DNA from 2 places in the Halotolerantifilum yawarlongkerapense genome. Region 1 is predicted to be linked to the other one. Evidence: a T-box and tRNA genes for the amino acid it is inferred to sense, from the RefSeq annotation. Region 1 holds a T-box; the other holds one or more tRNA genes.

Evidence for each region. A T-box is a leader RNA that pairs with one kind of tRNA and senses whether it is charged. The one in region 1 lies ahead of argS (arginine--tRNA ligase), so its partner is inferred to be a tRNA-Arg.
Region 2: it encodes a tRNA-Arg, which carries the amino acid that the T-box ahead of argS (arginine--tRNA ligase) is inferred to sense. The anticodon was not compared.

Annotation. Positions count from the first base shown of each region.
Region 1 is NZ_CP199719.1:1,110,064-1,124,616, forward strand. It holds gene iorA (indolepyruvate ferredoxin oxidoreductase subunit alpha) at 1-158, opposite strand, end outside; gene ACULM0_RS05425 (bifunctional enoyl-CoA hydratase/phosphate acetyltransferase) at 169-1,074, opposite strand; gene ACULM0_RS05430 (tetratricopeptide repeat protein) at 1,177-2,301, opposite strand; gene ACULM0_RS05435 (NAD(+)/NADH kinase) at 2,302-3,120, opposite strand; gene ACULM0_RS05440 (hypothetical protein) at 3,136-3,888, opposite strand; gene ACULM0_RS05445 (B12-binding domain-containing radical SAM protein) at 3,903-5,612, opposite strand; gene ACULM0_RS05450 (hypothetical protein) at 5,726-6,235, shown strand; gene argS (arginine--tRNA ligase) at 6,274-7,971, opposite strand; T-box leader at 8,029-8,258, opposite strand; gene ACULM0_RS05460 (rhomboid family intramembrane serine protease) at 8,370-9,164, shown strand; gene ACULM0_RS05465 (2-thiouracil desulfurase family protein) at 9,208-9,624, opposite strand; gene ACULM0_RS05470 (endonuclease MutS2) at 9,628-11,994, opposite strand; gene ACULM0_RS05475 (peptidase U32 family protein) at 12,007-14,223, opposite strand; gene zapA (cell division protein ZapA) at 14,262-14,553, opposite strand, start outside.
Region 2 is NZ_CP199719.1:1,365,912-1,380,464, forward strand. It holds gene ACULM0_RS06635 (RtcB family protein) at 1-745, opposite strand, end outside; gene ACULM0_RS06640 (hypothetical protein) at 753-1,511, opposite strand; gene ACULM0_RS06645 (hypothetical protein) at 1,662-2,027, opposite strand; gene nfsA (oxygen-insensitive NADPH nitroreductase) at 2,112-2,837, opposite strand; gene ACULM0_RS06655 (pseudouridine synthase) at 2,839-3,534, opposite strand; gene ACULM0_RS06660 (GNAT family N-acetyltransferase) at 3,575-4,012, opposite strand; gene ACULM0_RS06665 (hypothetical protein) at 4,065-4,298, opposite strand; gene ACULM0_RS06670 (5' nucleotidase, NT5C type) at 4,267-4,896, opposite strand; gene ACULM0_RS06675 (mechanosensitive ion channel family protein) at 5,032-5,832, shown strand; gene ACULM0_RS06680 (ATP-binding protein) at 5,848-7,086, opposite strand; gene ACULM0_RS06685 (DUF2156 domain-containing protein) at 7,138-8,016, shown strand; tRNA gene ACULM0_RS06690 (tRNA-Arg) at 8,074-8,150, opposite strand; tRNA gene ACULM0_RS06695 (tRNA-Lys) at 8,154-8,229, opposite strand; tRNA gene ACULM0_RS06700 (tRNA-Gln) at 8,232-8,307, opposite strand; tRNA gene ACULM0_RS06705 (tRNA-His) at 8,319-8,394, opposite strand; tRNA gene ACULM0_RS06710 (tRNA-Arg) at 8,403-8,479, opposite strand; tRNA gene ACULM0_RS06715 (tRNA-Gly) at 8,494-8,567, opposite strand; tRNA gene ACULM0_RS06720 (tRNA-Pro) at 8,583-8,659, opposite strand; gene ACULM0_RS06725 (YfcE family phosphodiesterase) at 8,699-9,181, opposite strand; gene rph (ribonuclease PH) at 9,174-10,493, opposite strand; gene ACULM0_RS06735 (SpoIIE family protein phosphatase) at 10,505-11,689, opposite strand; gene tnpB (IS200/IS605 family element RNA-guided endonuclease TnpB) at 11,831-12,982, shown strand; gene ACULM0_RS06745 (STAS domain-containing protein) at 13,043-13,345, opposite strand; gene ACULM0_RS06750 (ATP-binding protein) at 13,359-13,751, opposite strand; gene ACULM0_RS06755 (N-acetylmuramoyl-L-alanine amidase) at 13,836-14,553, opposite strand, start outside.

The DNA.
Region 1 (14,553 bases):
TTCGGAGCCCACTCTGAAACGATCTCTTCTTTATAGTGAATCACATTCTCCAGGATCTCCGTACTCGGTGTTCCTGGATATGCCGTTGCATAGGTCACCCCTGCCTCATAGGCACCACGGGCTACCGCTTCATTACCGGTCATAAATTCCTTTTTCACGATTCCACTCCTAACCTTCCTTGTGGGCCGCGATCATGCGTCCCAAAGCAATCGAGTAAAGCTTAGCACTAGCACTATCCGCACGCGATACCAAGACGATCGGTGCCTTAGCACCCATAACGATTCCAGCTGACTCTGCGCCAGCCATATAGGTCATCGATTTTCCGATGCCGTTGCCCATTTCAATGGTCGGAACCAATAAGAAATCCACATCGCCGGCGATTTGGCTCTTGAAATTCTTCGTCTCCGCCGCCTCTTTCGATACGGCCAGATCGAAGGCCAGAGGTCCCTCGACGATCCTGTCCTCCGCCCCTTGAAAGAACGATGCCAATTGGGCCGCGTCTACCGTCGCCTGCATCTTGTCCGAGACCTTTTCCTTGGCAGCCAGGCAAGCCACCTTCACGGGGTCTATGCCCAGTGCAGTTCCGACGATCACACCATTCTCCACAATCTGTTTCTTTTGTTCGAACGTTGGTGCGATGTTCATGCCCCCATCGGACAACAACAATAATTTATGGTAGGTTGGTACTTCGTAGATCATGACATGCGATAGCAGAGAAGATGTTCGAAGACCCTTTTCCTTATCGAGGACTGCCTTCATGAGGATTGAGGTGTCGATCAGCCCTTTCATGAGGAAGTCTGCTTTCCCCTCTCGGACGAGTTTCACGGCCTTTTCAGCTGATTCATCGAGCGATTCCGCCTCGTATACATCGTATGCCGAAAGGTCAATGTCCAGCTGCTCTGCCACGAGTGAAATAGCATCGATATCACCCACGAGCTTGGCCTCGATGATGCCTAAATCGCGGGCTTCCTCTACCGCTTCAAGTACATGGGCATCTTCCGCAGCTGCCACAGCGAGGACCATCTGATCCCCGGTTTGCGCGGCTTCGATCAATTGCTTCAGATCCTTAATCACGCGATCCCTCCTGTTAAAATATTTTAGTATACCTTCAACATTTTTCGTAACTCACCCTCATTGTACATGATTTCACAGGGGGGTGCAACAAAAAACACCGCCCTAATGGGCGATGTTCTCTTGTTTCACCTGTTGCAGCCAGGCGCGTGTGATCGGATCATCTTGGAGTTCCAAACTTTTTTCAAATAGAGATTGGGCGGTCCAGGGATCCTTCTCGTAGTAGGTGGCGATTCCCAGGTTGCAAAGCAACTCGTGATCGGTGGGGTTGAGCCCAACGGCCTCTTTGTACAGACGCTTGGCCTGTGTAAAGTCCCCAGTGGCCATGAAGCAAAGCCCCAGCTCATTCAAGGTTTCAAGATGGCCTGTGTTCAGGTCGAGCACTTTTTTCAACACCTTGATCGCGTCGTCAAAGCGCTCGAGCTGACGATAGGCCACCCCGATGAAAAAGTAGAGCTGCCACCAATCATCATGTCGGTCGGCAAGAGGCAATAGCAACTCGAGTCCTTCTTGCGCCCTTCCCGCGAGTACGAGCGAGGTCCCTTCTTCAAAATCTACCTGATGCTCTAACTTCGGCAGATGATCGAGAATCTCGTCGCGCATGGATTCGTTCAGATCTTCACTGGCCAGCGCAGCACGCCACGTTTTCTTCGCCCGTCCGAAGGATTTTTGATTGTAGTAGAGAAATCCCAGGTGAAAATCGATACCACCGAACTCCGGATAGAGCGTCGATAGATACTCGAAGGTCTGCAGGGCGAGCTTCTCAAAAAAGACTTTCTCCCCTTCCGCCGACAGATCGACCAACAAACGACCGATGTTATAATCCACATCGAGGGAAGGACCGTAGACCGATCGGTAACCTAAGAGGAAGAGCAGCGCATCACTGTAACGACCGGCAGTGGCCTCTTCAAGACCGGCGATCAAGAGCGCCTGTCGTTCCTCCTCATCCAATCGCACCAACAACGCGCGATAGCCTGCAGCCGCTTCGATCCCCGGGTCCATGGCCAGAACCCTCAGCATGTTGGAAAAGAGCTCATCACCGCCAAAAGCATCGATGTCTTCACCCATGACCGCCTCGGATACGGTTTTCACCGATACGGGTAAGGGGAGTTCCGGAGGAACCACGCCATCTTTTATCCGCACCTCCCGATCCTCACGCACCTGTACGAAGGCAAGGCGCTCCGCGTATGGTTTGAAGTACGATGAGAGTGCTTTTAGTAAAAAATCCATCTATCTCAGATACCTCCTGACATTCTTATCGATAATCTTTCGCTTGTAAAGATCGAAATAATCGTAGTGATCGGAGCGCAGCACTTTGATCTTTTCCTCGCAAGAGCAGATGTGCACTTCACGAATAAAATCATTGCTCATTTTACTTCCATCACAAGCCACGATGACCTCGCGAATATTGGCTTTCACTATCTTGAAATCCAAGGTTGTATCCTGTGGAACGATGAGGCTTGATTCCAGGGGACGATTGATGCTGTTGTCGTTGGGATGAATCGGTGTGATTTGAAACACATCGAGATCCGAATGCATCACGGCACCACCGGCCCAGATCGCGTAACCTGTGGCCCCAATCGGTGTCGAGACGATAAAACCATCTCCTGTGAAGTAATTGAACGCCTTATCGTTGATGAACATCTTCACTTCCATCAGCTTGGGCTCGAGATGCTTGATCACGATTTCATTGAAGGCAAAGTCCTCGATTACTTTTCCGCGGACCGTCTTTGATTTCACCTTGAGCAGTGGATAAGAGACCACGCGGTAGTTACCGTTCTCCAGAATGTCCATGAGTTCTTCCAGATGATCCGTCATGATGCTCGGTAGAAATCCCAGGGAACCCGTATCGACGCCAATAAAGGGTAATCCCATGGAGCGATACCGTCGGATGGCACTGAGCATCGTGCCATCTCCACCGATTACCACGATCAGGTCGGGATTCTTTCGGGTCAATTGTATCCCGCGTTCTTTGAACAATGTCAGGAGACGGTCTTTCACTTTCAAACTGTACTTCTTGTTGTTGTGGTGGAGTAAAACTCGTTTCATCAGATCGCCTCCTTTCTAAGAAAAATACCTGGAGAACTCTCTTTTCCTACGTGAGGAAGTCGCTAGTTCCCGGAACAAAAAAGCTCTGTAGATCATCAGCACAGCTACGAAGCCCTGTAAGATCAATGATTGAACCAGTAGATAAAGGTAATAACCACCCACGGGAATCTGCCAGACGATCGGCAAGACCCACAGGGCAATCAAGCGGTAAACTGCAAAAATGACCGCCCCGAAGAGGACGTTCGGGATCAACCAATTGAACCAATCGGTTTTGATAAATTGGAAACTAAAGACCACGCTATCCCATTCCGAATAATACTTCTGATAGATGACTTCCGGAAGTGGGTTTAAAAAGAGGATCAATAGCAGGTTTGCTAAGGGGATGAGGTAACCGAACAAGGGGTGGATGAAAGTAAGGGGTCTAGCCAGAATATTCAATCCAAAATTGAAAACAAAGACCATGAAAGCCATGATGTAGACCTTCCTGAGGTAGACGGTAAACCCGGCCTTGAAATCGTCGAAGTCAAAGCTCCCCCGCATGAGGATGCGGTCGATGAGATGCAGGTAATTCGAAATTATCGCAGCCTGCATCAAGTAGAGTAGGATTCCCCCGAGGAAAGACAGGGAGAGCGCCACACGCCCGACGATCAAAGCGACCAAAAGATAGGGCATGCCAACGAGGAGAATCGTCAGATTCTTGCGGAAGGCGGTGAGCGCCTTCGGAATAACTTTTCTATTGACAATCAGCAGATCGCTGAGGTAGGACATATATTTTCAACTCCTCACAGAACAATGGGATGCATGGGGTGTCTACCCAGATAATCGGCTCGACTCCTGTCCACCAGATAATCGACAGCCGTTTCCCCCGGTAAGGGTGGCTGTTCGAAATGAACGAAAACCACTTGCTTCATCGCCTTCTTATCACTCACACCGGACAGGTGGGGCAAGTATCTCTGCCGATGGACAGGATCATTCAGAAACTGATAGCAACGGTTCTGGTAATCTGCGGGCTCTTCTCGCTCGAAGAGCTGCTGGATACCGCGGTAACCAGAAGCCTGCGCATCATAGATCAAGGTCTCCTGGAGGGATGCCTTCTTTGTACCACCCACGCGGTGGATGAAATCCCAAAGCAAACGGCTCTTTTCCGCTTGGCCCAGTGATCGGGAAAGCGCACCGACATCTTGTAGATACCCGCGATAATCCAGTAGAAACCGAGACCAGCTGTTTCCGTACAACGATCGGGTCAACCTTAGAAGGGTCTGTCGGAAGAGCCCGGTGTTGTAAAAACCATCGATCACATGTTCGATATCCGAAAGAACTCCCATCTCCTCATAAGTTAGCCATTTGCTTTGAAGCACCTGGTATGGCGGTTGCAAAGCCGCAATATACCCATAGCGGTCCGCATCCTCGCGAAGAGCAGTACCCCGTATCAATTTCAAGAATCCAAGCTGCATCATATGGGGTTCGAGGGACATCACATCGTCGATGGAGCATAGGAATCGATCGAAGGTTTCTTCAGGTAACCCTGCGATCAGATCGAGATGCACATGGTGTCTATCCAGATCGATCAGCGCTTCGATCGCAGGCTTCATCTGTTCGAAAGGCATCGGGCGGTTGACCGCCTCGAGGGTGGGCCCATGCGTGCTCTGGATACCGATTTCAAACTGAAAGAGTCCCTGACGAGCGGAGGCTAGGATCTCGAGCATCTCTTGGTCGAGCAAATGGGCGGTCATCTCAAAATGAAAATTCGTCTTCCCCCGATCGATCGATACCAGATATGCCATGATTTCCTTGGCTCGTTCTGCACGCACATTGAAGGTGCGATCCACACATTTGACCTGCTTGACCCCGGCCTTAACAAAGGTCAAGAAGTCCTCCTTCACGCGCTCTAACGACGAGAAACGAACCCCCCTTGTCGTAGATGAGAGGCAGTAGCTACAATGATAAGGACACCCGCGGCTGGTCTCATAATACAGGATCCTGTTCTTATACTGTTTCAGATCACCATAAGGCATAGTCTCAAAATCTTTGGGAGGGAGAGGAGGCGCCTGTCCCTGGTCTTTGATGTGATCACCGTCTCGATAGACCAAACCGGGGATCGTGGCGTAAGGCTTGCCACAGGCCAGTTCAACGAGGGCCTTTTCCCCCTCTCCAGCGATAATGCAGTCGACGAAAGACTTCGTTTCAAGCAAGGCCCTGGCGCCAAAACTGACCTCCGGTCCACCGAGCAGAATGCCACCATCAGGCCGCAACCGCTTCAATTCTTCAGCGAGCAAAAGCGTTTCCTCGCGATTCCAGATATAAGTGGAAAAGGCCACCAGATCAGCGTTAGATTCGTAAAGTGTTCTCAAAATAGCATAGACGTCACCATTGATCGACCATTCTCCTACTGAAACACGCACCTTCGCATGACGCAGGGCAGCGGCCAGCTGGTGGATGGCCAGACTCGTGTGGGTGAACCGGCTATTGAGTGTGACGAGGTAAACGTGCACGTTGCCCCTCCTTCCTCCAAAAAAGCTTCTCACCTATTATAACATAGATGTTCAGCGGTTTCCCCCCGCTTTCTTATGGTACAATAGGGGCATAAGAAGGGAGGCGCCAAACGATGGCCATCATGTCTTCACGATTGATTCGACACGAGATTTGCAAAGATGAGTTGAAAGCAATGGGTGCGAACATGCTCGACATCCAGGGCATCATGTACTACGTCAAGTTCAACCTCGAAGGTCACCCCATCTCCTATATGTACCACCTCAAAGAGGATAATACCTTCTACATGGAGCGGATCAAACCCTACACGATGCCACTTGGAGATTACGATAACGAGGAAGATATCGTCGATGTCATCCGCATTGATATCGATCAGTTCCGCAACGCGATGCATTCAAAGAACTTCGAACGGTTCATCACCATCGACGATCATATATCAACCCTCGTTCGCCTCTTTGAGGACCTGTTCCTCTATTACAACATCGATAAACAGGACCTCGATCAACTGGATGGTCGCGTGAACGCTGTGCTTGAAACCATTCTGACGATCATGGAAAAATCCAATCGCGTGTACAAGAAGAAGGATCCCGACGTCCTCAGGGAGCAGTTCGACTTCGATCGCTAATGAAAAAAAATCCCCCCTCATCGAGGGGGGATTTCCTATTACATTTCTTCTGGTGCTCCGAGGCTGATGAGGTACAGACCGTTTTTGATTGTCTGACCTGCCGCTTTGACTAGAGCCAAGCGCGCTTTTCTCAGCTCAGCATCCTCCACTAGGATCGCGTTGTCATGGTAAAACTTGTTGAAAGCTTTGGCAAGATCCGAAATATGACGCGTGACCAGTGAAGGCTCATACTTCCGCGAAGCATCCACGATCACCTCGGGATACTTGGCAATCAATCGAACGACCTCTAACGAAGCTTCATCGTCAAGTAACTGGTAATCAGCTCCTGTGAGATCATAGCCTCCGGCTTTTTTCAAAACGCTCTGGCTTCTTGCGTAGGTGTACTGCACATAAGGACCCGAATCCCCTTCAAAAGTAAGGGTGCTATCCCAGCTGAAGGTGTAATCCTTGATGCGGTTATTCGACAGTTCCTGGAAGACCACAGCGCCGATACCCACCTGCTTGGCTACTTCTTCTTTGTTCTCGAGGTTCGGATTCTTTTCCTCGATGATCTCTTTCGTCTTTTCGACGGCCTTGTTTAGCACATCCTCAAGGAAGACCACGCGTCCGCGCCGCGTTGAAAGCGATCCTTCTTCGAGCGCTACCATGCCGAAGTCTACGTGAGTACAATCGTTATACCACTCGTACCCCATCAACTCAACAATTTTAAACCACTGTTGGAAGTGGAGTCGTTGCTGGCTACCCACAACGTAGATGTTCTTATCAAAATCGTAGTGCTTTTTTCGGTAGATAGCCGCGGCAATATCACGTGTGATATACAGTGTGGACCCATCGGATTTCGTCACGAGAGCCGGTGGCATCCCGTAGGGCTCGAGATCAACGATCTCCGCACCATCGGATTTCTTCAAGATATTCTTCTCTCGCAGTTCGGTGAGCACTTCTGGCATTTTATCGGAATAGAATGACTCGCCTGCAAAGGAGTCGAAGTGTACACCCAGCATCTTGTACACACGATTGAACTCCATCAGGCTCACGTCTTTGATCCACTTCCACAGCTCGTAGGCTTCCTGGTCACCCTGCTCGAGTTTGAAAAACCATGCGCGCGCCTCGTTGTCCATCTCCGGGTTCTTCTCGGCCTCTTCGTGGAACCGCACATAGAGTTTCAGTAGTTCGGGAATCGGATTCTTCTCGATGGTCTCCCGATCTCCCCAGAGCTTGAAAGCTACAATTAATTTCCCGAACTGCGTCCCGTAATCGCCCAGATGATTGATGGCCACTGTATCGTACCCCAGAGCCTGATGGATTCTGTAGAGAGAATTTCCGATCATCGTGCTCCGAATATGACCCATGTGGAAAGGTTTCGCAATATTGGTTGAGGAAAACTCAACGATCACCGTTTGTCCTTTTCCAAGATCCGATTGCCCGTAAGCTTCCCCCGCCTCATTCACCGTCTCCAGTACGGATTTTGCAAAAGTACCAGGGTCAATTTTAAAGTTCAGGTACCCGCCCGCAGCCTCCACAGTGGAGAAAAGTGCATGGTCCTTGAAATGATCAGCCAGGGACTCTGCGATCAACTGGGGACTTTTCCTGAAGACTTTGGCCAGGCGGAAACAGGGAAATGCAAAATCACCCAGATGGGCATACTTGGGATACTCGATGGCCACTTCAATTTCCGCGGCTGTCATCGTTTCAATATGGGGTGCTAGTCCCTTTGCAATTTCTTCCTTAAATTGAATCATGATTTACCTCCTCGTGTCTCTCAAAAAGTCAAAAAATCCCCTACCCCCCTCGGGATAAGAGACGAAAACCGTTGGGTTTCGCGGTACCACTCTTCTTGGCGATCAAACCTGACCGCCCGCTTGATGTCCCGTAAGGGTGGACTACCCGTGGGCCTACTGTCATCTTCTTTCGGCCACACGTCTCCGGGGTGCGTTTCGCGAAGCAAAATCCCCTGGGCTCCCACCAATCCCCAGGTCGCTAAACGAGATCCTTTGCTAGCTACTCTCCCCTTCATCGACACTTTTTCGATGCGTCAAGTTTACCATATTCCGGTGACCTTGACAAGCGCTGAGGAAAGCGTTGGGTTTCCCCCGAAGATGGTTTATAATAAAAGGATAAAGGGGAATCGAAGATCATGAGAAAACAAATATCACTCGTTAAGATACTCATCGGCATCAATATCACGCTCTATGTGGTCACGGTCCTCCTCGGTGGTCCCACCTTGGAGAATCTCATCTTACTCGGTGCAAAGTTCAACCTGCGCATCGCCGACGGGGAATACTACCGGCTGTTGACCAGCATGTTTCTACACGCCAACATCTACCATTTGCTATTTAACAACCTTGCCCTCTATGTCCTCGGACAAGATATCGAGCGCATCTACGGCAAGGGGCGCTTCCTGATTATCTACATGTCAGCCGGTCTTTTCGGAAGCCTCGGGAGTTACCTTTTTAACCCCAGCATCGCCATCGGAGCGAGCGGCGCGATCTTTGGCCTGCTCGGTGCCAACCTCTACCTCTACCATCTCAATAAGGATGCCTACCGCCGCATCTACGGCAACCAGATGATCGTACTCCTCGGCATCAACGTGGCCTTCGGTTTCATGATGCCCCAGATCGACAACTACGCTCACCTCGCCGGACTCTTCGGTGGCTACGCCTGCGCCTGGGCGACGGGAATCCAATTCGAACGTAGGAACGTGAAGATCCGACCCTTTCTGCGCGTGGTCTTGCCCCTCTTTTTCGCCGCCGCTCTTTTCTTCGGCACACAGCTTTACATCGACAGTTTTTCCTACTATTTCGAGTCCGGTATCGATGCCATCCGGCAGAATGATCTCCGGGCAGCACAAGAGTCCTTTGAAAAGGCAAGAGAGCTCAAGCCCGATGACCCGGATCTACTCGAGATCTTACAGTATTTCGAATCCAACTGATCGCAAAAAGGATGGTCCCTCCAACTGGGGGACCATCCTTTTTTTACTTGAGATCTTCTTCCGAAATCACACGGAGACCCGCCTTCATGAGTAGGGCGGCTGTTTTGCCAGGACCCAACACACTCTGGCCGCTGAAAGTACCATCGTACCTCCGGTGCACGCCACAGGAGGGGCTGCCTTCTTTTAAAAGCGCACTATGGGCCCCAACGCGCTTAGCAATGCGCAGTGATCGAACAGCTCCAAGATCGAATGCAGCTGTAACGTCTTCACCTACGGTATTCCTCACACGGTCTCCTGAGATTTCAGCGGGTTGCCTCGGTGTATCGAGCCCGCCCAAGACCTCTGGACAAAGGGCCACGAAGGGTTTTTCTGCCAAGAAAACCTGTACAGAAGCATCGGTTTTTCGCTTGCCATCATAACGACAGGGAATGCCGACGAGACAGGCGCTCACCAACCACATGGCTTACTCCTTCAGCGTGACCACCGTCACACCGGTGCCACCCTCGTTGTACTTCCCATCTCTGAACTCAGCAATCTGCCCGTGACGTTTCACATACTCTTGAACACCTTTTCGGAGGGCACCCGTTCCCTTTCCGTGGATGATGCGAAGCTCCTTGAGGTTCGAGAGCGATGCCTCATCGATAAATTTATCCAATCGCATCCTGGCCTCTTCCAGATCATCTCCGCGCAGATCTATCTCTGTACTCGCCGAACGCCCAACACCGCTGAACCTCCGGCTGGCCTGCGGTTGGGCGGGCTTCGTCTTCTTGCCGATGACCTCGATCTTGTTGAGGGGGACCATCATTTTCATGACGCCCATTTGCACCTGTACCTCATCGGCGTGCTCATCCGCACGGAGGACTTCGCCCTCCTGCCCGAGATGAAGCACCTTCACGCGGTCGCCCACCGCGACGCGCTCAGGCGGCGCTTCGTTCACGACCTCACGATCGAAAACTGTTTCCGTGACTTCACCGAGCTCTTCTCTCAAACGGCTTTTCGCCTGATCGAGTTGATGCTGGTCGACTTTGGCCGTCGATTCCATTTCCCTCAGGGTCTTCATGACCTCATCGGCACTGTCCTTGGCGCGCTTTAAGATGCTACGCGCCTCGTCCTTTGCCTTCTTCACCACCTGATCCCGCTGTGACGACAAGGATTCTCTCTCCTGTTCCAGCGACTTTTTCAAGCGTTCAACATCGAGACGCAACCTCAGCGCATCGTTCCTGTCCTCTTCCGCTTCCTTTCGGTTTCGCTCGATACCCTCGATGATCTCTTCAAAAGCGATGTCATCGTGGTGGACCAGATGTCGCGCTTCATCGATCAGATCGTCCGATAGACCCAATCGCTTGCTGATCTCGAAGGCGTTGGATTTTCCCGGTACGCCGATCAGGAGCTTGTAGGTAGGACTAAGCGTGGCGACATCAAACTCGACGCTCGCGTTCTCAATCCCCTCGGTGATCACGGCAAATTGCTTCAGTTCAGTATAGTGCGTCGTCGCGATCGTCCGGATCCCATCCTTGTAAAGGCGCTTGAGGATGGCCATAGCCAGCGCAGCACCTTCCGTGGGATCGGTGCCCGCACCCAGTTCATCGAAAAGGACCAGCGAACGATCGTCTACACGCTCCAAGATCTCCACGATATTTGTCATGTGTGAAGAGAAAGTGGAGAGGGATTGTTCGATGGACTGCTCATCGCCGATATCGGCAAATACCTTTTCGAAAATTGCCAGCTCCGTCCCGTGATCCGCAGGAACGAATAAGCCAGACTGCATCATCAGCGTCAAGAGGCCGACGGTCTTGAGCGTGACCGTCTTCCCACCGGTGTTTGGCCCCGTGATCAACAGGGTCTTGAAGTGGTCGCCGAGCCACACGTTTGTAGGGACGACTTCCTCAACGGGTATGCTGGGGTGTCTACCGTTGACAATCCGCAGGTAACCCCTCTGGTTGATCTCCGGTCGCACGGCCCCCATATCTAGCGCCAGCTTCGCCTTGGCCAGTAGGAAGTCTAGGGCCTTTAGAAGATTTTCATTTTGAAGGAGAGCCGTCCCAAAAGTGGCGATCCGATCGGTGAATACAGATAAGATCCGCTCAATCTCCTTGCTTTCATCGATATGAAGTTCCCTTAACTCGTTGTTCAGATTGACCACGGCCATCGGTTCTACGTATACCGTGTTGCCACTGGCCGATTGGTCATGGATCATGCCCTTGATTTGCTTCTTATACTCGTTTTTCACGGGGATACAAAACCGCCCGTCACGTATGGTGATCAACCGCTCTTGAAGGATCGAAGCGTAGCGCTGCGAGCTGATCATGCTATCGAGGCGATCCCGAATCGATTGATTCTTCGAGTCGATACGCCGCCGGATCGTGCGTAACTCAGGGGAAGCGTTGTCACTGATCTCCTGATCTGACAAGATTGCAGCCTCGATGTCTTTCTCGAGTTCCGACTGGATCACCAGTCCCTCGGCAAAGCCGAAAAGGCGACCGAATTTCTCTCGCTGGGTGTCCGACTCTGTGAAGAATCTCCTGAGAACACGGGTGGTGCGCAAGGTGTCGCCGACCTGGAGAATCTCCCGTGGTGTTAACGTGCTACCGATGCTTGCCTTTTTCACCGTGGTCCCCATGGGATGCACGGGCCCGAAGGGAATCCCCGCTTTCTCCAGCAGGAGTTGTACCATCTCATCTAGATCGGCGTGCGCTTCTTTGATCGCATAGGGTGACGTCATGGGTTCTAGCTCGTCGATCATCTCGTTGCCGAGGCTGGAGGAAACGTATCCCCGCAGCCGACCGTACACCTTGTCGATCTCGAGCACCCTAAAGCTTCTGGCGTTCACTTCTCATTCCTCCTATCGCACTCCGCTGTAGAAAGCACCACGCGACTCAGGCGTTTCAGGATACGCGCATTCGCGTAAATAGGCTGACAGTACAGCTTCCGTTCTTTCTGCCGACTCATCGGTCAGGATAATCCTGTACCGATGACAAGTCCCCGTGAAATCCTTTGGTTCCAGGTGGATGGGCTCGGGAGCAAACACCTGGTGGTGCTCTTCATCAAGATCCACGTAGGGATACCGGTCTCCGCGTTCGTCCTCTAGGGCCACCACACCTTCTTGCCGCATCGCCCCGCGGTCTCGAATGGTCATCAGGGGGAGCCTGCCGTAGACGATGAGCTCTATCTCGACGCCCGGAACATGTAAGTTTCTAATCTCATCAAGGCTTAGTTCGGGAGATGCTGTCACCACATCCATGCCCCGGTCCGACAGGAAGGTTACCGTCTGCCGGTTAAAAACATTCAATGTGAAGTCAGCGACACTAGCGTGCTCGAGATCGCCCAGGGTGCGGGCAACTAGTGCGCGTTGATCTGCCCTTCCCGTAAAACGCCCGATCCGAAAAATCCGACCGTCTTCAGCGATGGGACCATCGAGCTCCGTGTAGATCGCATGCACATCAAAACGTCGCACCACATCCAGCTGTTCGGCCGTCCGCACCTGCACCACCGCACGCGGTGATGCTTGGATACGTGTGGGCTTTACTGTCTCGAGGGGCTCGAGGCCTTGTCGTTCAGCTCGCTCCGGGTGCCATTGCATCCGTAGGGCCGCAAGAGCCTCCACTGCTTTTCGACGCAGTGCATTGAGCTCGGACACCGGTAGAAAACGATCGGGTACCAAGCGGATCTCCAGTTGTAAAAGTGCATAGGGTGTGTCGCCCATCTTTATCAACTGCTCCCGCACCTTCTCCTCCGTTAGCGGAGCTTTGCGGGCCGGTTGTGCCTCCTGATCTGCAACCACGGTAACGGTCCCTTTGCCATCCGTTAGGGTGAGGACCGGCGGCCCCTGGTCCTCTAGGATGAACTGTCCGGATACTGGTATCGATCGTCTCCCCTCGTGCACACGAAGGGCTAACCGATCGTTCAATCGCACATCGAAGGTCTTGAAAACGTCCGCCCCTCTAGGAACCGCGTGCTTAAAGGGAAATTTAACCAAATCGCCAGAGGCACCCTCTTCCACAGGTTCCCCGCTCATAAAGAGGCGTTCCACACGACCACCCACGCGCCTTCCACCGGTCGTGGATACCTGGATATCATCTTGCGCGGCGAGATCCCCAGACAGCCTAACGTAAAGGTACCCCTCTCGCTCATCTTCCACCCGACCGATGGGAACTCCCCTGTGACCGGGCAAATCGTGAGCGCCCATCTCATGGTCCTTGAACAGATGACCCGTGGTGAATCCACGGTTGAAGAGGCGCGCCAATGCTTCTTTCGCACCGGCTACCACCTGTCCATCGATGGCACGCCGATAGGTCTCCACAACGCCTGCCACGTAGGCCGGTGATTTCATCCGCCCCTCGATCTTGAAGGAGACCGGTGCCAGCGACTTGAGTTCACCGAGGTGATCGAGCACGTTCAAATCCTTCTGGCTCAGATAATGAGTCCGTCCCCTCTTGATTCCCTCCCCATCAATCGCCGTATAGGCCAAGCGACAGGGTTGCGCGCAAGCACCGCGGTTGCCACTACGACCACCGATGTACGCACTCATGAGACAGGCCCCGGAATAAGCTGTGCACAGGGCCCCGTGCACAAAAATCTCCAAGGGTACAGTCGTCTTGTCACGTATGGCGCGTAGCTCCTCGATGCTCATTTCCCGCGCGACCACCACGCGGCTGAAACCCATCTTTTCCAAGAAGAGCACATCCTCGAGGCTCTGCGCGGTCATCTGGGTGCTCGCGTGCCGTTCAAAATCCGGGTACCGCTCGGCCACCACGCGGGCCAAGCCGAGATCCTGAAGGATCAGCGCATCCACATCCGCACGGTAGAGGGTATCGACGATGGCTAGCGCCTCGTCAAACTCCTCCTCTTTGATGAGGGTGTTCATCGTGACATAAATCGCCACGTTGTGATTGTGGGCGCGCTGGACGGCACCTTGCAGGTTTCCCGACTCAAAATTCGTCGCGAACTGCCGGGCGCCGAATCGCTCGACACCCAGGTACACGGCATCAGCTCCGGCGGCAATCGCCGCTTCAAGTGATTCTGGTGAGCCCGCCGGAGCGAGCAATTCTATGCTTAACATACTTTCACCTCAAAAAAGAAAGTGGCTATTACACCACTTTACTGAGTCGATTCATCTTCTTCTTCTTCAACGATGGCCTCGAGTTCCTCGCGTGTGGTGCCGAGTTCTACTTCGAGTCTCTGGACAAAATGATTGGAGTCGCTGAGCTCCCGTTCTTTTTTCTCTAACTCCTCATTGAGGAAATCCATCTTTCGCTTGAGTTTTGAGATGTCACTCTCGTATGCCGTCGATGTTTCGATCAAATGGGTGAACTCCGAGATCATGCGCTCGTAGGCTTTGTTTCTCTGGTCGAACTCACTGGTGACCTTCTGCAGCTCGTCGCGCGTCACC
Region 2 (14,553 bases), 260 kb from region 1:
GAAAGGTTCCGAGAATTCCTTCTGCCACGTCCAGAATCTCCGCCATCATATGCGCTCGATTGGCCTTGGCAAAAGCCATGGCCCGGTGCATCCAGCTGATGTAGTCCCGCGACAAGGGGTCACTGAGCTCCAGGTAGGCCAGCTGCCAGGACACGCAATCGTGACCTTTCCGCTTTTCAATGGCCAGATCGTTGAAATACCGCGCCACGGTGTAGCCGAAGTGCCTGCTTCCGGAATGGACCATGAACCCCACCTTGCCCTGCTCATCCTGCTGGATCTCGATGAAATGATTGCCGCCTCCCAGCGTCCCCATTTGGTAGGCGGCCAGTTCCCACTCGCTGGCAAGAACCGGATGGTCCCCCGATACATTGGGGAACAACTGGGCATCCAACGTAAGGGGCCGATCCCGCTTTTCAAACCCCAGGGGAATACGCTCTAGGATCTGTTCAACGAGCGAATGTCGTTGGGCTTTTACCCGATCAACGGAAAGGTCCGTTTGTACGTAGCGCATGCCGCAACCGATGTCGACACCCACTGCATTCGGTACCACGATCTCTTCTGTGGCGACCACACCACCGATGGGCATGCCGAATCCCACGTGGGCATCGGGCATGAGGGCCACCCAGTGCCTGGCCGTGGGCAGTGCCGCCACGTGCTTCGCCTGTTTGAGACACGCCGAATCCACGGCCTTCGGTCCCTCGCTCCAGATTTTTATCGGTATGTTTTCTGTTTCCACCGTAAACATGATCGACCTACTTTCTCAGCGGTTTGTTCTCCACAATGATCTCGATCCAATCGATTTTAATATCGTGTCCCGTCCGTTGTCCGTAGGCATGCGTGAACAGACGCAGGTAGGGGGCCTCGATTGGTAAGCCCGTTACCTTGTATTCCTTGCCGTCCAAACGGTAGAGAATCGTTTGGGTCCTGGTGTCGATGATGAGCTCTTCTTCAAACCATTTATCAAAAATCGGTTCGATCACCGCATAGTTGTGATCGATTTCCCACGTGGGGGGAAGGACACGGAAAATATCCCGCCCGGGTCTTTCGGAGGATTCATCGTAATTGTGTACATACTCGACCAGTACCACGCCTTCACCGAAGGCGCTGGACCAGTTCTGATTGTCATGGACCACAGGCCGCAGGGTATCCTCGTGGGTCTCGAAGACTGCGAAACCGCCGGTAAAACGATCGTTGGCATAATGGACGTAGACCCGACGCCGGATGGTGATCACATCCTCTTCTCCCACGGGAATCGGTTCCGATAGAAGGAAAGGGCCGCGATCGGTCTCTCTCACCGGGAGAGAGAGCACATCGTTCGTGAGAACCGCCGCCTCGGGGATCGAACGCATCGTCTGCCACTCGCCAACAAACCATCGGTCGCGATCGACTCTCTCAAACTCATCCCGCTGATAATAATGGATTCCCGCCTCCGGTGGGTCCTGTAGCCTATAGAGATAGAACCCCCCTACGAGCACGACCAATAACAGCACGGCAAAAATTCTTCTGGTCATATCACATCTCCCCTATGAGAAAAGAGCCCCGGGTTACGGAGCTCTACACCTTACATGTAAGCGAAAAAGGCCATCGCCGATGCCACTGTGCTGAACAGCATCAGCCCAACAATCGTCAGGGCAATTATTTTTCGGTGTTTACCTGCCATGTTAGGAAACCCTCCCCTCGAGTAGCTCTGCAAGATCATCCGTCTTCACTTTGAAACTATAGGCCGGTCGCAACCAGCCGAGCCCCAATTGAAACGTCAGCATGATCTCATCGCGATTGACCCAATTCACCTGAAGGCGATTGAGAAAGCGCGTCAGCTTCTTTTTTTCTAACGTCGTATATAGGTGTTCGCGCAAGCGAACGATATCCAACATTTTCAGCGGTGTCGTACGCAGGTAACTAAAGGTCGCGTAGATGACCGTCTTTCGGATGATCTCAAAGTAACGATACTGTCGGTACAGTCCGTAGGCCTGTCGGCCGATGAAAATCATCAGGGTCCCGATGAATGCTATGAGAATCGTCTGCATGATCATCCCTCCTTAACCTTATGTTACACGAAGGATCGAAAGCTTTCAATCATTTCCCCAAAAATTCACAGCTCATTCACACACTTATCGCTCGAGCAGTCCCTGACGCTTCAAGAAAGCCCACATGTGCGGCCGCAGTTCATCGCTAAACTTCGCCACCATGTTCTGGCTGTAGCTCCGATCATCCCTTCCCTTCGATCGACGTTCGTAATAGCCACTCACCGTTTCATCGTAGCGGGCGATCTGATCGAGGTCCGGTTCGTAGTAGCGCTCTTCGAAAAGCACTGTGGGCAGGGGCAAGCGCGGTTTGATCTCAGGATCCTGTGCGGGTTTTCCCACGCACATACCAAAGATCGCAAAGGTCTGTTTGGGTAGGTGGAGTAGCGTGGCCACCTGTTCGGGATTGTTCCTGATCCCTCCGATGTAGACACCACCGTAGCCCTTGGACTCGAAGGCCAGCAGAACGTTCTGGGCAAAGAGGGCCGTGTCCACGGCCGCTGTGAGCAAGGACTCCACGTACCCGCCCTGGAAGGGCTCCCCTGCGGCTACGGTAATCTTCTCGATACGGTGCAGATCGGCTACGAAGATATAGAAGGCGGGGGCCTCCTCCACCCACCGCTGATCGCCCGTCAGCGAACGAAAGGCCTTGCGCTTCTCAGGATCCGTAATCGCGATCACGCTGTAGGGTTGCATATGGGTAGATGTCGATGCCAGCTGGGCAGCTGCAAAAACCTCTTCCACCACTTCGCTTGGGATCGGTTCCTTCTCAAATCGACGGATGGATCGGTGTGCTTTCATGATCTCGATCAATTCACTCCACTCCTATCTCTTTTTTCAATCGTTCCAACTGCTCGTGGGGGATGTGCTTCCACTTGCCACGGGGTAAATTCCCTAGTTCGAGGGATAAAATCCGCGTGCGTTCCAAGTGCACCACACGGTAGCCAAGGGCCTCGCACATCCGGCGAATCTGCCGGTTTAGCCCCTGTGTCAAAATGATCTCAAACTGTCGTACGTCGAGCTTCGTCACCTGACAGGGTTTTGTCACGGTGTCAAGTATCGGCACCCCTGAGGCCATTTCCTCTAAAAATTTTGGCGTGACCGATCGGTCTACTGTGACTTGGTAAACCTTCTCATGCTCATTTCGGCTCCGCAATAGTTCGTTCATGAACGCCCCATCGTTCGTCAGGATAATCAGACCCACAGAGGTCTTATCCAACCTGCCCACCGGGTAAACCCGCTCGTGGAAGTTGACGTAATCGATGATGTTATCGGGATCCTCTTTCGCTGTGGTGCAGATTACCCCCGCTGGCTTGTTAAGCATCAGGTAAAACTTCTCGGTGACAGGGTCGATCGGGTGTCCATCGATGGCCAGGAGATCGTTCTCCGAAATTCTCTGACCGAGCTCTGCGGTCTCGCCATTGACCGTCACACGTCCGGCTTCAATGCGTCGGTCAGCCTCTCTTCGGGAGCAGACCCCTCTATCGCTTAAATATTTATTGATTCTCATCGCTTTTCCTCCCAAGAAAACGAGGGGCGATGCCCCCCGTCTAAATTTCTATTTCCATCTCGATCCAGTCTGTACTTTCATCGGACTCGTGGAAACCCACGCGTTGAAAAGCACTGATGCTCCGCTCGTCATCTGGCGGAATCACCGTACGGATCGTACGACCAGCATACTCATAATGCTCGATCAAATACTCGAGGACAGTTTGCAGAAAATCGAAACCCAATCCCCGTCCCCTGAAGCTCGGGAGCAGGGCGCAGGTCATGCGCATCTTCTCATCTTCATCGAAACTCGCCTCGATGAAGCCCACGATCTTCTCATTGATCTTGGCTACGAAAAAATCGTTGTCCGCATCATTGATGAAAGTATCGAAGTCAATCCTCTCATTATCCTCATCATAACAAATGATTTCCTCTTGTGCTTCCTTTAAGAAGATATAATCAGCATATTGTTCATTGAACGGCTCAATACGAATTTCCATGGGTATCCTCCCCTTTGATGGCTTTATACCCCGCAGGAATTTTTGAAAAACATCAGAAATCGATTTTACATAGACCTCTCGCTTCTTCTTTGATTCGATCTTCATCGTAAAACTGCTCGTGGATGGTCACCAAGATCTCCTGCGCTTCGTGACGCTCGTCAAACTCCCTGGCCAATCGCTCTTGCAACAGGCTCGTTCCATCCGGTCGGATCCGCGCTACCTTTTCGACCTGGGCGAGTCCAAAGGTCTCGATTTCACGCGCCAGTCGGTCGGTCAACTTCATCACAGGACTTTACCTCCAGCGCACTTAGCAACTCTTTCCAGGAGGAGACACGCTCGCCTTCCCAGCCTCCATTGAACGATGTATCCTTGTACTTATAGAGAATCTTACGTCCCGCTCGCGTGCTGCGGAGGTTTTCCGGGTGATCATCGATAAAAATCGCCCCTTCTTCCATCATCGGAACACGCCCTTTTCCCACACCTTCTGAATTCTTGTTGATCAAAATGATGATTTCATCGATGAAGGGTAAATGTTCTTCGATCCACAACACCTTTCGGCTGGCGTTCTCGGGTGTCGCGGAGGTGCAGATCACGAGATTGTACCATCGGGATAAGCAGCGAAGGCCCGCTTGAGCATCGGGGTAAAAGGTCAGGTGCTCGAAAAAATCCTCCGTGCCAAAGGTCGCGGCGATTTCAGCAAAGCCGTCCTCGTAGTCGCGATGGATCAGGGGACATTGGCTGACGAATCCCCAGTCCACTACATCCTCCCCTTTGGCCAGGATGAAATCGGGATCGTCGGCATACCGTTCATTGTATATGTCGCAAACAGCTTGTTCAGCGTTCACGATCGTCGAGTCGAAATCTACATACAAGTCTTTCTTCACGTGCCACAACCTTTCAAAAATTCAATTGCTTCTTGATAGAGCCTACCAGAATAAGGGTATAGTGTAGTTGAACGCCGAGTGAATCGGCAAAATTTTTCGTTCTTTATCACTATCGAGGACAAAGGAGTGTTGACCATGTGGAACCTCAGCGTCATATTCAGCATGCTTTACGGATACCTATCAAAACTTGTCTTGGCTGCCATCGCACTGTACATAGGCTTGAGAATTGTGAAATGGGTCGAGAAGAAAATCGTAGAGGGTATGGAGAAAAAAGATGTTGAACTCTCCATTCGTTCTTTCGTCGCCTCTCTTGCCGGCTATGGCCTGAAGATCCTGCTCTTTCTCGCCATTGCCGGGATGCTAGGCTTCAATCTCACGACCTTTGCGGCGGTCCTCGCCGGTGCTTCCCTGGCCGTCGGTCTCGCCTTACAGGGTTCACTGTCGAACTTCGCCGGAGGCGTCTTGATCCTCCTCTTGAAACCCTTCCGCGTAGGCGACTTTATCGATGCCACGGGGTACATGGGCACCGTAGAGGATATCCATATTTTTTATACCCGTCTGGTGACCCCAGACAACACAACCGTCATTATTCCCAACGGTGATCTCTCGAACGCTAGCCTCAAGAACTTCTCGATGAAAGAGAAGCGCCGCCTGGAGATGAAGTTCGGGGTGGGCTACGAGGATGACATCAAGAAGGTCCAAAGCGTCCTGACGGATATCGTTCTATCGCACCCCCTGGTACTCAAGGATATCGAACCTTTCGTCCGCCTCTCGGAACATGGGGACAGCGCCATCATCTTCACCGTTCGCATCTGGACACAGGCGAGTGATTACTGGGCCGTGTACTTTGATATCATGGAAACCGTTAAGCTGAGATTCGACGAGGAGAACATCTCATTCCCCTTCCCACAAATGGATGTGCATCTCGATCAATAGTCAGGAGCGGGCAACTCACACCGGTGGGTTGCCTTTTTCTACCGGTAGGGTCAAAATGACGCGCCTGCCGTTCTGGTGGCCACCCGAGATCTCGAGATCTCCCCCGGCCTCTCGGATCAATGCCATGGGGATGGCATAGCTTCTCTTCAACGCCTCTCCGGGGGCCTCTCTCGATGGAAAGAGTTCCTCGGCGCTTGCGACACTCATCCCCCTGCCCGAATCCTGAATCGACAGGTAGATCTCTCCACCGCGCACCCTACCATCGATACGGATTTCTCCCTCTTCAGGACTCAGGCGGCTCTCGAGACTATCGAGGGATACCGCGAAAATCTCCAAAAACACGAGCGTCACACGATCGCTGCTCATGGCGACGGCCGGTAGCTCTTTCACACCCGAATCATGCACCGTGAAATCGCTCACGTAGGAGCCCGAGAGCAACAAGAGCGCGGACGTCATAGCAGCGCTCAGGGAGGCGCCTTCTCCGTCCACCTCATCATCGCTCCTGAGCTGATTGAGGGCCTGATTGATTTGTCTCAATTGACCAAGACCCGTTTCGGCTTCCGCCAGGACCTTTTTGATATCTTCACGAAGGAAATCTAGATCGTATCGTCTCCTGAGACTCTTGACCACGTTCAAACGGGGGAGCAAGTGCGGCTGTTCATCGAACCGAAGGTCTTTGATCAACAATTCATAAGCCTGCTGAAGGGTGACGACCTTCTTATAATAGGCTTCGATCGTCTCAAGATCACTGCGCAGGTAGGCCAGGGGGTGGGCCATGGCCAGCGAGAGGCTCTTGGCAAAGCTCCGAGAGCGAGTGAGCTGGTTCTGGATATAGCCCTTGCGGATCCCTTCCAGCACCGCTTGGTGCTCCTTCTCGATCGCATCGATCCGATCGAGGTACCGTGTGTCACGGGCGATCTCCTCTTCTATCGATCGTAACATCAGGCCGTAGTGACGTCCGCCCATGGGAAACAAGGTCAACTCCACCTGACGCCTTTCACCCTTTAAGTTCACGAGGGCCAGCTCCCCGGTCCATCGACCACCCGTTAGCCTCTCGGAAAGGTTCGAGCCGAAGAATCCACGAGACTTGACATCGAGCCAACGTTTCCAAGCGTGCCCCACGATCATGTTGCGGTGTGCACCGATCATCGTGCACAGGGCTTCGTTTGCAACCACAACGGTTCCCTTCTGGTTGAGGACCGCCTGGGGAACTGGAGATGCTTTTGCCAATTGTTCGAAAAGTTGATTGTCCATATATACCCCCCCTTCCCTTACTGATTTTCACACGAAAAAGGAGTGTCCAACATGAAACCCCTCACCCTCGATGACAGAGAACGACTACTGCCTTACTTCAGTGCTTTCGAGATGCTGGCCTCGGAACTGTCCTTCACCAACCTGTTCATGTGGCGACATAAGTATCACTTCCATTATACCACGGAGGATGGATACTTGTTCCTGATCCGACAAAAAGAGGACGGTAGCCGCTCCTTTTCCCAACCCATCGGCCCACGCGATAACCAGCAGGCCATGGTCCAAGCACTTCAGGCGATTCTCCAGCGCGAACAACAGCTTCAACTGCTGAAAGTTGACGCAGCATGCAAAGAGGTCATCGCGAGCCACTTTCCCAAGGCTCGTATCGAACCAAAGCGGGATGCCTTCGACTATCTCTATTCCTTTAGCGACCTACGGGACCTTGCGGGCAATGCCTACCACAAAAAGCGCAATCATATCAATCAGTTTCTCAAGCTCGACATCGATCACGAGATCGTCCCGCTCACGCGAGCCCACATCCCGGCGATCTTAAACTATTCCGATCGCTGGCTCGAGGACCATCCCAAGGGGCAGGATGAGGGTCTGATCTCCGAGAATCGTGCGATTCACGAGGCGCTCGACCACTTTGAAGACCTGTCCTTCACCGGCGCCGTTCTCTATGTGGAAAACGAGGTCAAGGCCTTCACCTTCGGCGAGCCTTTGAACACCGAGACACTGGTCATTCACATCGAGAAGGCCGACACCGATCTCCCCGGCCTCTATCCGATGATCAATCAACGCTTCCTCCAAATGCAGGAGTCTTCCTTTGAGCTGGTCAATCGAGAGCAGGATCTAGGTATACCGGGTCTGCGCCGTGCAAAGGAGTCCTACCATCCCGTAGGGTTTATCGAGAAGTTCACAATCCGCTTGTGAACGAAAAAAGAGAACATCGGTGGGTTCCCCATGGGAATCAACCGATGTTCTCTTTGATGGTGCACCTTGAGGGACTCGAACCCCCAACCAACTGGTTCGAAGCCAGCTACTCTATCCAATTGAGCTAAAGGTGCATATGGTGACCCATCCGCGACTCGAACGCGGGACACCCTGATTAAAAGTCAGATGCTCTACCAACTGAGCTAATGGGTCATTGGCTGGGGATACAGGACTCGAACCTGTGAATGACGGAGTCAAAGTCCGCTGCCTTACCGACTTGGCTAATCCCCAAAAAATAAAAATGGGGCGGCTGATGGGAGTTGAACCCACGAATGCAGGAGCCACAATCCTGTGTCTTAACCACTTGACGACAGCCGCCACGTATATGGCGCATCCGCAGGGACTCGAACCCCGAACCCCCGGCTTAGAAGGCCGGTGCTCTATCCAGTTGAGCTACGGATGCAATTGCCTATTCAATGGAGCGGATGAAGGGAATCGAACCCTCGTAACTGGCTTGGGAAGCCAGGGCTCTACCATTGAGCTACATCCGCGAAATAAACTAAAAATGGTCGGGGTGGCAGGATTTGAACCCGCGACCCTCTGGTCCCAAACCAGATGCGCTACCAAACTGCGCTACACCCCGAACTGACAAATACTATTATACATAACCAGGATAGTGCCGTCAATAGCTTTTTTTCGACTCTCTCAAGTCTATGAAATTGTGCGAAATATCAGCATTTTCAATGGTCAGAATACCGTAGGCCGGTCCCTTCCCATCTTTCGGCCGACACAAGCTCCCGGGGTTGAAAAACAAGATCCCATCTTCTTCTGTCGCCAATCGTTGGTGTGTGTGGCCGAAAACCACCACCGTGGCCCCCGCTTCCTTGGCCCTGAAGTACAAACCGGTCAACCCCGACTTCACATGATGGTGATGTCCATGGGTAATCAGGACACGGTGCTCACCGACCTCAAGAATCTTCTCCGCGTTGTCCTCGCTGTAGTCCACGTTCCCACACACTGCGTGGACTTCACCCGATAGATCGTCCACATCATCGAATCGATCGCCAGCATGAAACCAGAGATCGTAGTCCCCCGCCTGTTCTCTTACCCTCTCGATCAAAGACCGATCGCCATGGGTATCACTGGTTACAATAATTTTACGCATGGTCTTTCAGATACGCCTCCATTTGTCCCTGCAGCTTCTCCAGCGCACGGCCACGGTGGCTCATGCTGTTCTTTTCCTCTGCCGTCAGCTCGGCATAGGTTTTGTCTCGCTCCGGTAGATAGAAAAGGGGGTCGTAGCCGAAGCCAGCGTCTCCGCGTGGCTCGCGCAGAATGCGTCCCTCCACTTCACCCCTTGCTTGGAGGACATCACCATTTTCAAATACTACCGTGACCACGCTGACAAAAGTTGCCGAGCGATTGTCCTCCTCCACGTCTTCGAGCAGTTTCAACAGGTGGTCGTTGTTCCGCTCATCTGTTGCCCCTTCCCCTGAGAAGCGCGCTGAGTACACACCAGGAGCGCCGTCTAGGGCTGTCACCATCAGACCGGAATCATCGGCAATCGCCGTGCCGCCCGTTCGCGCATGGACCGCACGGGCTTTGATGAGAGAGTTCTCCTCAAAGGTGTCGCCATCTTCCACGATCTCCAGACCGCCGAGTCCGACCTCTGACATGCTCTTGAGATGAAAGGAGAAGTGCGAGAGAATCTCTTCGATCTCTCGGATCTTATGGGCGTTGCCCGAGGCCACGATTGCCTCGCGAATTCCCAGCGACTCTTTTTGCAAAGCGATCAATTCAAAGATGCCCTTCTCCGCATAGGCAATCATCTTGTCCATCTCGTCGCGCGAGAAGGGGCGCTCCTCACCGGTGCCCTGGAGCTCGATAAAGCGTCCGGCTTCAGTCATCACCACGTTCATGTCCACCAGTGCGTTGGCATCCTCTTCGTAACAAAGATCGAGGACCGGTTGCTCACGCCAGATACCCACGCTTGTCGCAGCGAGAAAGGTCATGTGGGGCATACGCGCGATATCGCCACGGGTCACCATGGTACTGAGGGCATCGTGAAGGGCCACGAAGGCGCCTGTGATCGACGCGGTACGCGTTCCACCATCCGCCTGGATGACGTCGCAGTCGATCCAAATCGTACGTTCCCCCAGTTGTGTGAGGTCCACCGTGCTCCGGAGCGCACGACCGATCAGCCGTTTGATCTCCTGGCTCCGCCCGTCCACACGACCCGAGGTCGCCGCACGGCGCTTTCTGATACCCGTTGAGCCGGGGATCATGTCGTACTCGGCCGTGATCCACCCTTGGCCGCTACCGCGCAAGAAACGCGGTACAGATGCCTCTACGGTCGCCGTGCAGATTACTTTCGTATCTCCCGTTTCGATCAACACGGAGCCGTCGGGGTGTTTTAAATAGGATCGGGTGATGTTCACGGGTCGAAGTGCATCGGGTGCACGCATATCTGGTCTCAAGGGTTTGCCTCCTAGGATTTCGTTGTTTCGTTAAACTTCAATGCCATCACGGCCACGTCATCGGTAAAATCGTCCACATTCGTGTGCCGTTTGTGATACAGGTGAAAATAGTAGAAGATCTTCTCGAGAAAATCCTCGAGAGATCGGTTGAACAGGTCGCGGTTTGCATCGGCGAAGGCCTCCACGAGGGTCCAGTGGGTAAAATCAGCCTGCTGCCCCACGCTGAAGAGGCCGTCGGTGTACAGAAGGATCCCGTCTCCCACAGCTAGTTCGAGGGTTTCTTGGTCGTAGTCACCATCGGGGTAGACACCGATCAGAGGTCCCCCTGCGGACGCTTCGATGACCCCCTCACCGCTACACTTGATGACCACGGGCGTCGGATGACCGGCATTGCAATAGCTCAGCCTGCCCTCCGTCATCTTTCCGACGAAGGCTGTGAACATGAGGTGCTGGTTGGCCAGTCCTTTTTCAAAGTAGGTTCCCACGTTACGGTTGATCTCTGCCACCAGTTCAGCCGGCGATTGTTCGGGATGGTCCAGGGCCTTCCGAAAGAGGATCTTGACCATGCTGGACATCATTGCCGCGGCAATACCATGACCGGTGATATCGGCGATCATAAACCAGACGCCCGAGGGCGTCTCGACACAGTCGAAAAAATCGCCCCCGATACCGAGCGAGGGTACGTACTTGATCGCGAGCTCTACCGAGTGCAACTGGCTCGACTTGGGTAGCATGATCGTTTGGAAATCATGCGCACTCTGTAGTTCTTCTTGGATGTGGTTGTGTAGTCGTTCGATGGTCTTGCGCTGTTCGTAAAGCACCATCGCATTGCGGACCTTCAGCGGCAGGATCGTGTCCATCTCATCTTCTGTCAGCGGCTTGGTGAAATAATCCACAGCACCATCGGCGAGTAGGTTCTTGATGCTCGTGATGTCATTGATCGCCGAGTTGACGATCACGGGAATATCCCGCCAAAGGTGGGAGCTCTTGATGGCCCGCATCGTTTCGTAGCCATCCATTTCGGGCATAATCAAGTCGAGCAGAATCAGATCCACTGGTTCGGCCGCCAGGATCCTCATCACCTCTTTGCCATCGGATGCCTCGAGAATTTCAACGGAATCGATTTTCTCTTTCAGGATATCACCGATCATCTTTCGGTTGAAATTCACATCATCGGCGATCAAGATTTTATACACAGGGTTCACCCCCCTTTATGCAATAAGCGAGAACACCCGTGACTTTAGTCGTGGGCTGAATCGCTTGACTTTGTCCTAGAGTCACTGATAAACTAAATATGAACATATATTCTCATAAAATCTTTGCAAGGAGGTGGTTTTTTGTTACAGCATAAGGCGTACAAGTTCAGAATCTATCCTGACAACGCTCAAAAAGAGCAGATCGCAAAGACAATCGGCTGTAGTCGATACATCTTCAATCACTTCCTGAGCGAGTGGAAAACTGCTTACAAAACCACCGGAGAAGGGTTAACCCAGAGTATTTGTTCAGGACAATTACCCTCCCTCAAGAAAGAACTACCTTGGCTAAAGGAACCCGATTCCATCGCCCTTCAAGCGTCAATTGAAAACCTCCAGGATGCCTTTGATCGTTTCTTTAGAGGAGAAAAAGGACATCCTCGGTTCAAGAGCAAGAAAAACCCCGTCCAGTCCTACAAGACAAAACACACAAACGGAAACATTGAGGTAGTGGGCAACAAAATTAAACTCCCGAAACTTGGTTGGGTGAAGTTCGCCAAAAGCCGCGAGGTTGAAGGGCGGATCATGAATGCTACCGTCCGCAGAAATGCTGCGAACAAGCATTTTGTTTCAATTCTTTGCGAAGTCGCCATCGCGCCTTTAGAAAAGACGGGTTCTTCTGTTGGGATCGACCTCGGATTAAAGGATTTCGCCATTCTTTCCGATGGAACGGTCTATGACAACCCAAAATTCTTCCGCTCGCTAGAGAAAAAGCTAGCTAAAGAACAGCGCATTCTTTCTCGCAGAAAAGAGCGCGCGAAAAAAGAGGGACGAAAACTGTCCGAAGCGAAGAATTATCAAAAGCAAAAGCGAAAAGTTTCTCTCCTTCACGAGAAAATTAGGAACAGACGCGAAGACTACCTCCATAAGCTTTCCACCGATATCGTCAAAAACCACGACGTGATCGGCATCGAAGATCTTCACCTAAAAGGCATGGTGAAGAACAAAAAACTTTCGAAGGCGATTTCCGAGGCAAGCTGGGGGCTTTTCCGCGCCATGCTCGAGTACAAAGCAGACTGGTATGGAAAGACCGTAGTAAAAGTTGCCCGTAATTTCCCTTCAAGCCAGCTCTGTTCATCATGCGGATACAGAAACAAAGCCGTTAAAGATCTCTCCGTGAGAACATGGACATGCCCTGAATGTGGCACCGCTCATGACAGAGACGTTAACGCAAGCATGAATCTTCAAACCGAAGCCTTACGGCTTCTAACCGTGGGGACCACGGGGCTAGCCTAATAAACAACTGCCCTTTAGGGCGGTCTTCCTAGGAATCTTGGCACTTCAGTGCCGAGTTGTTCAAAGGAAGGAGACGAAGGACTCCAATTTCATCAGTTTGAAAAGCTGCTTGATATCTTGACTGGCGTTTGCGATGGAGAAAACCTTCCCCTCTCTGAGCAGGTTCTTGTAAAAAGTGATTACAAAGGTCACACCCATGGAGTCGATGTTTTTCACCGCACCGATGTCCAGGATGACCTCTTCCGTGTCCGAATCACTCTCAACCACTTTCATGGCCTCGACGTTCAGTTGTTTTACGTTCGGAGCAATCAGATCTTTTTCCACGACCAGTCGTAGCACGTTCCCTTCTCTTTCTTTTCGCATATCACTAACCCCTTTATACTTTGTACCTTAGGTTCAGCTTGTTGCCGTCGGTGTTGACCTCGAATCCAAGGGCCTTTATAATGGAAAACCCTCGCGCCCGTTCTCTTAGATCATAGTCCAATTGTACCTTATAGCAGTCGTCGAGCGCAACGCCCGTTCCCTCGTCATGCACATCGAAGGTAAAGACCTCCTCGGTGTAGGCGATGATCACGGTGATGGATTTCGATTCATCAAAGGCATTGCCATGTTCTACGGCATTGTTCAGCACCTCTCGGAGCATCACATTGATCTTGAAAAGATCCTCGTTCTCGATTTGAAAATACTGCGCGAGCAAAGCTTCCGCCTCACGCACCACGCGATCGACGGCTTCAAAAGAAGACGGTATGGTTCTCTTGAAGATTTCCATCACATCACCACACTTTCTATCTAGGCCATGAAGAAAAGCGGACTATTGGTAGAATGATACCCAACGGTCCGCTTTCTCAAACGCTTACTGGTAGTGATGGAGGATACCCTTGTATAGTGCATCGGCCACACGATCCCTGTAGGAACCCTGCATCAAGAGGTAGTGATCCTCTTCGTTGGTTAAGAACCCAATCTCCACAAGGGCCGCCGGCATCATGGTTTCGCGTAACACCACAAGGTTCGGACGTTGGACGATGCCACGATCGGTCGCCTTGAGGTTGCTGACCAGCTGGTCCTGAAGTGACTTGGAGAAACCGTAGCTCGGTCTCGCCTCATCGGGTGCATAGAGTACCTCAACACCTGTCGCCCCGCTATTGCCGTGGGCGTTGGCGTGGACGGAGATGAAGCCCGTTGCACCCAGTTCGTTGGCCACGTGAGCCCGGGCGTAGAGATCCACGTAGGTATCATCATCCCGCGTCAAGTATACTTTGAAGCCCGCCGCCTCCAGTTTCTTTCTCAGCCTGAGGGTCACATCGAGCACCACGTCTTTCTCGCGCAAAGCAGCGCCGCTGGCGCCGGGATCTTTCCCACCGTGACCGGCATCGAGTACCAGGAGGATATCACTGAACTTGGAATTCGTGATCCGTCGGTTGATGAAATCGAGGGCCAAGCGTCCGTCGCTTCCCATCCGGTCGTCCACGCTGGTCCCCTCCATCAGGGAGAAGGTCAGGGTGTATACACCGCGACTTGACAAACGTTCGATGGCGATACCGTCTACGATAGCATCCTCTGTGTCGAGGGTC